2 regions of the Lysinibacillus sp. NPDC097162 genome follow, and region 2 is predicted to be linked to the other one. Evidence: predicted binding sites of a transcription regulator. Region 2 holds the regulator's gene; the other holds the start of a gene.

Region 1 (3,425 bases), on a different contig from region 2:
TAATTTGTTTTGCAAGGCGTAGAACTTCGCATTAAATCATCAGTGCAACATTTCAATGGTTTATTCGTTGAAAGTATTAGAATCTTATGAAGCAGGAAGGTATGTTATGAAACGAGCAAGAATCATTTATAATCCTACATCTGGGCGAGAAGCGTTTAAAAAGCATTTACCAGAAGTATTGGAGAAACTAGAGGTAGCAGGCTATGAGACATCATGTCACGCAACGACTTGTGAAGGCGATGCTATAGAAGCAGCAAAAAACGCAGTAGAACGTGGTTTTGATATTATCATAGCAGTTGGTGGGGATGGGACGTTAAATGAGGTTGTTTCTGGTGTCGGGCAATTTGAAAAACGTCCGAAGATTGGCTTAATTCCAATGGGGACAACGAATGATTTTGCACGTGCCGTCCATATTCCACGAAATATTGATGAAGCCGTTGATATTATTATTAAAGGCGATACCTTACCAGTAGATGTTGGATTGTTAAATGGAGAACGCTATTTCATCAATATCGCTGCTGGGGGACGTATTACTGAGCTAACGTACGAAGTGCCAAGCAAAATGAAAACAATGCTAGGGCAGTTAGCTTACTATTTAAAAGCGGTTGAAATGATTCCATCTATTAAGGCATCACATATGCGTATTGAATATGATGGTGAAGTATTTGATGGAGATGCAATGATGTTTTTATGTGGCTTAACGAACTCTGTTGGCGGCTTTGAAAAGCTTGCACCAGATGCGAGCATAAACGACGGTTACTTTACATTATTAGTATTGAAAAAAGTGAGCCTTCCAGAATTTATTCAACTTGCGGCAATGGCGTTACGAGGCGAACATTTAAAGGATGATCGTGTTATTTATAAAAAGGCAAGTGTTGTGAAAGTTACGACGGAAAACGAAGTGCATTTAAATCTAGATGGCGAATATGGTGGAGATGCACCTGCAACATTTGAAAACTTGAAGCGCCATATTGAAATTTTTGTACCGATTGAAGATATTCGGGAGGAAGATCGGATTTAAATTAATCTTATGGAACAATGACAAATAAGTGTAAATAATTTTGTAAATTTACACTTATTTGTTTGTAATCCCCTCATAAATTGGGGTTGTGAACGAATTAAGAAAAATGTTTGGCGAATATGCGTATATTAAATGAACAAAATTTGAAACCTTTATAATAGGCCGAAGTTTCGGTCCATTATAAAGGTTTTTTTCGTTGAAATAGTGGAAAATATGGGTATGGATAAGGGAAAGGAAGTGGTGCAATTTGTATAAGTCACAGGAAAGAAAGCTTATTTGGTTAAGCTTCGGTGTTGCAATTATCATGCTACTTTCCATACTGGGAAGAATATTTGGTAGTTAGGAGGGTAATGAGATGATTAATGAATCAGCAGTCTTTTGGAGTCGTGCATTAACGGAGCTTACGTTATCGTTCCATATCATTTATGCAACGATTGGTGTCGGCGTGCCGTTAATGATTATGATTGCGCAGTGGACTGGATACAAAAAGAATGACGAGCATTATATTTTAATGGCACGACGTTGGGCACGAGGTTTCGTCATTACCGTTGCTGTAGGGGTCGTTACAGGTACAGCTATCGGATTACAATTATCTTTACTATGGCCGAATTTTATGCAACTCGCAGGGCAAACTATAGCATTACCACTCTTTATGGAAACCTTTGCATTCTTCTTTGAGGCCATTTTCTTAGGTATCTACTTATACACTTGGGATCGTTTCGATAGTCAGAAAAAACATATGCTCCTTCTAATTCCTGTTGCTTTAGGTGCATCAATGTCTGCAGTTTTTATAACAATCGTGAATGCCTTTATGAACGCACCACAAGGCTTTGACATAGTGGACGGTCAGCTCGTTAATATTCAACCATTTTTAGCAATGTTTAACCCAGCTATGCCAACTAAAGTAGCGCATGTGCTTGTTACTGCCTACATGACATCAGCATTTGTGTTGGCAGCAATTGCAGGCTACCGTATGCTTAAAGGTTCAGACCATGTTTATCATAAAAAATCATTATTTTTATTAATGAAGATTGGTCTGGTGACATCAATTTCAGCAGCAATAATAGGTGACTTCTCAGGCAAATACTTAGCGGAATACCAACCAGAAAAATTAGCTGCGGCTGAATGGCATTTTGAAACAACAGATAAAGCATCACTTATTTTATTCGGTGTGCTAGATGGCGAGGAAGTAAAGTATGCCATTAAAGTACCTTATGCATTAAGTATACTAGCAGCTAATAATCCAAATGCAGAAGTGATAGGCTTAGACCAATTTGCGGAGGAAGACCGACCACCGCTTTATATTCACTATCTGTTTAATACGATGGTCTTTATCGGTATGTTCATGGCATTAGTTTCTTTAGTTTATGTAGTAGGGAAATTACGTCGTTGGCGGTTTATTCATTCGCGGTTGTTTAGATGGATTATTGTTGCAGGTGCACCACTGTCAATAATAGCGATTGAATCAGGCTGGTGGCTTGCCGAAGTTGGACGTCAACCGTGGATACTATACGGTATTATGCGAACACCAGAGGGCGCAACAACGAGCGATCATGTGGATTTAATGATGCTGTTATTCTCAGGTGTTTATGCGGTACTTGGAGTAGGTAGTACCGTTGTATTAATTCGCATGTTTAAAAAGAATCCAATTGAGCGTGAAATTGAAGATCGGAATATAGAAAAAGGCGGTGACATCATATGACATTAGAGATATTAGGAATTTCAGTATTGTGGATTTTCCTTTTTGGTTATGTGATGGTCGCATCCATTGATTTTGGTGCAGGCTTTTTCAATGCTTACAGTCTCCTAATTGGGAAAAACCATATTATAACGAATATTATTAAACGATATTTATCGCCTGTATGGGAAGTAACGAATGTCTTTTTAGTGTTTTTCTTTGTTGGGATTGTAGGATTTTTCCCTCAAACAGCATTTTACTATGGAACAATTTTGCTTGTGCCGGTTAGTATTTCATTAGTGTTACTTGCGATTCGTGGCTCGTACTATGCATTTGAATCGTATGGCGCACGTGGACATGTTGGTTATTCTCTGACATATGGCTTAACAGGTTTACTTATACCAGCCTCATTATCTGTAGTATTTGCTATTGCAGGTGGCGGCTATGTGGATATGGTGGAAGGGCAACCAGTATTAAATTATTGGACACTATATACGAGTACATTTGCTTGGAGTATTGTCGTATTAAGCATAGCAGCTGTTCTTTATATATCCGCAGTATTTTTAACGTGGTATGCACATAAAGCAACAGATGTAGAGGCAACAAATTTAATGAGAAAATATGCCTTAATTTGGGCAGCACCATTAATGATTAGTGCACTGGGGATTATGTATGAAATGAAATCCATTAACCCTGAAAGCTATCAGCATATGGTCAACTTATGGT
Region 2 (3,425 bases):
ATTCGTCTTCCGTCGTGTTATTTTCGGCTCGCTTGTCCAAACAACGAACTTCTGGGTGGCAGCCATAGTCAGTGCCATTTTCTTTGCGCTAATTCATTTTGATTTTTCACATATTCTGTTATATACGATTTGTGGTTTAATCTTTGCTTTCTTATACCATAAAACAAAAAGGATTTGGACTTCAATTATTGCGCATGTCATGCTGAACGGCTTCGTTACACTTGTACAATTAAACGCAGAACCGTTGCAAAAATTTTTAGAAGAACTGCAAAAAATGCAATAAAAAAGAGCTAGATGTGGAAAACATCTAGCTCTTTTTATTAGTCATTTAATTCTTCAATTTGTCGTCGTTGTTCAGCTAACAAACGCTCTACTTGCTCGCGTTCTGCTTCTTTACGCTCTTCCTCTAAAAGCAATGCCTCGGCTTGTAAAAACTTACGATAGCCTCTGCGTGCAATGATAATACTAATTTCATAAATTACAAATAGCGGAATCGCTACGATAACGTTTGAAATAAAGTCTGGTGGTGCAAGAAATACCGCAATAACGATTAACACAAAATATGCATACTTTCTGAATTTCACCATCAATTCAGGATTTAATATACCTAAACGTGCTAAAAATAATGTCACAACAGGTAATTGAAAAATGATTCCGAACGGCATGACTAGGCGAAACAAAAATGAGAAATATTCGTTAATACCAATTGTTTGTTGTATATCTAAATTCGCAGATAAGCCCATCATAAAGTGCATGACATATGGGAATAAAACATAATAAGAAAATGAAGCTCCTGCTAAAAATAGAAAGAACGAATATGGAATATATTTTAAAGTAGCCTTACGTTCTGTCTCATGTAAACCTGGTGTAATAAATAACCAAATTTGATGAAGAAGCAACGGGGAACTTATAACAAACGCTACAATGACTGTCACTTGCAAATATACGACAAGGGGATCAGTCACTTTAAACGCGTTTAAAGTTAGTTGCTCTGCTTCTTTACTATATTGAATATGTTTAATTAATGGTTCGGCTAGATAAAAGCCAACTATAAGTGCAATAACAAAGAAAACAGCGCAAATAAAGAGCCGTTTTCTTAGTTCTTCTAAATGCTCTACGACTGTTAATTCTCTTGGATTCATATTAACTAGACATCCTTAACTTACTTAACGTTATCATTTTCTTTATGTTCAATTATTTTCTTTTTTGTATCGTCATCGTCATCAGCTAGACCTTTTGTTGCATTTTTAAATTCACGAAGTGTAGAACCCATTGCTTTACCTAGCTCAGGTAATTTCTTTGGTCCGAATATTAGAATTGCAACCACACCGATAATAACTAGGCTAACTGGTGTAAAAGCACTTAAGTGCACAACCATTGCAGCCACCTCCTCTTATATATATATCATTTTAACTTAAATATTTTCGTTTGGCGAATTTATTTCAATAGTTTAAACACCATCAATTGTAACAGTTTACAAATTTGTGAATACCTTTATTTATCGCTATTTCGTATTAAATAAATGAGCGCTTGTAATTCTACCGACAAATCTATCGTTAATAATTTCATAGTATCTGGTACGGTAATACGCTCTGGCGTAAAGTTTAAAATGCCCTTTGCATTCATTGCTGCTAATCGATCCGCCATCTTCTGAGCAGAACGCGAAGATACTGTTAAAATAGCAAGGTCTGCTCCATATTCAGCATACTTTTCTTCTAATAAATCGGGATGATAAACGGGAATATTGCTTATCATTTTCCCTTCTTTTGGTGCCTTTGAGTCAAATGCAACCACTATATGAGTGTTATGATTTTTTTGGAAATTATACTTTAAAAATGCATTCCCTAAGTTCCCCACACCGATTAACGCTACTTTTGTTGTCTCATGCTGATCAAGTGTTTGGCTAAAAAACTTCAATAGATGCTGAACATCATAGCCATATCCCTTTTTGCCAAGCGCACCGAAATAAGAAAAATCACGACGAATCGTTGCAGAATCGATTTTCATCGCCTCGCTCAATTCCTTCGATGAAATACGTTCCATTCCTTCTTGCGCAAAGTTTTGGATAAATCGATAGTAAAGAGGAAGTCTTTTAGTTGTGGCTTGTGGAATTTTTACTTCTTGTTTCAAACTTTTTCCTCCTTATAAACACATCAAATTCACCTAAGCGTATTTGAATACTCATTTTGAAACATGCTTATATGAATCAATTACATTTCAGCGTACATGCATCTAGAATTTTTTGAGCATGCTTGAAAGTCTTCTCATAAAATCTATGACATCCGCTGGGCCGCTAACTTGATTCAGACGGGTTTCAACCCACACTGAGTTCAATGCATATCATATTCATCACCCACTTATAAAAGTGGAGGATTTCCCTTTAGTTAACGGCGTGTTTTACGCCACTAACTAAAGAGAAATCGTTTCAATCTTACATGACAGCTTAGAATAAGTAAAGCACTGACATTGCAAGCAATTCCGTCATCCTTTACACTAAGAAAGAATTGAGGTGTCAAGAATGATTGTATTACAAGTCAATCAACTATATAAATCCTTTATTGCAGATGAAATTTTAAGTGGAGTCAAACTAGAAGTACAACACCGTGATCGTGTAGCATTAGTCGGACGTAACGGGGCTGGTAAATCCACTTTACTAAAAATCATCGCTGGTCAATTGTCATATGATTCTGGCGATATTATTATTCCAAAGGGCGTACAAGTTGGCTATTTAGAACAACATGCGGGTCTAAACTCAACTTTATCAATTTGGGACGAAATGATGACAATTTTCGAACCGCTTCTTGGACAGGAAAAGACATTGCGCTCCCTTGAGCAACAAATGGCTGATCCAGCGGTTTACGAAAATCCAGAAATGTATGCAAAGGTTATGTCCGAATATGACCAATTACAGCATGATTTTAAAGATGCAGGAGGCTATCAATACGAATCTGATACGCGTTCTGTTCTTCATGGTATGCAATTTTACCCAGAGGATTATGAAAAAGCAATTAGCTCATTGTCAGGAGGTCAACGAACTCGTTTAGCTCTTGCAAAGCTTCTATTAAGTAAGCCAGATTTATTAATTCTCGATGAGCCTACAAACCATTTAGATATTGAAACGCTATCTTGGTTAGAGACTTATTTAAAAGGCTATGAAGGCGCTATTTTAATCGTTTCACATGACCGTTACTTCTTAGACCAAGTTGTCTCCATCGTCTATGAAGTTTCTCGTCATCGCGTTACGAAATACACTGGAAACTACAGTGCTTATTTAGACGAAAAGGCGAAAAACTATGAGCGCGATGTAAAAATGTTTGAACGCCAGCAAGATGAGAAAGCAAAGCTTGAGGATTTTATTCAAAAAAATATAGCCCGTGCCTCTACGACCAAAATGGCACAAAGCCGACGCAAAATGCTCGAACGTA

Evidence for each region. Region 2 encodes Rex, which represses fermentation and respiration genes when NADH is low (regulators of the CRP and FNR family bind a similar motif). Its sites were predicted from a motif close to TTGTGAAATATTTCACAA; they were not measured.
Region 1: ACIQXW_RS22280 (cytochrome ubiquinol oxidase subunit I) is a predicted target of Rex. The motif match lies at 1,108-1,125, and genes of this name have one in related genera.

What each region holds. Positions count from the first base shown of each region.
Region 1 covers NZ_JBIWDT010000008.1:133,463-136,887, reverse strand. Annotated here, with positions in the region: gene ACIQXW_RS22285 (diacylglycerol kinase) at 107-1,021, shown strand; gene ACIQXW_RS22280 (cytochrome ubiquinol oxidase subunit I) at 1,377-2,723, shown strand; gene ACIQXW_RS22275 (cytochrome d ubiquinol oxidase subunit II) at 2,720-3,425, shown strand, end outside.
Region 2 covers NZ_JBIWDT010000010.1:77,097-80,521, forward strand. Annotated here, with positions in the region: gene ACIQXW_RS23175 (CPBP family intramembrane glutamic endopeptidase) at 1-283, shown strand, start outside; gene tatC (twin-arginine translocase subunit TatC) at 321-1,142, opposite strand; gene ACIQXW_RS23185 (twin-arginine translocase TatA/TatE family subunit) at 1,163-1,378, opposite strand; gene ACIQXW_RS23190 (redox-sensing transcriptional repressor Rex) at 1,495-2,130, opposite strand; gene ACIQXW_RS23195 (ABC-F family ATP-binding cassette domain-containing protein) at 2,519-3,425, shown strand, end outside.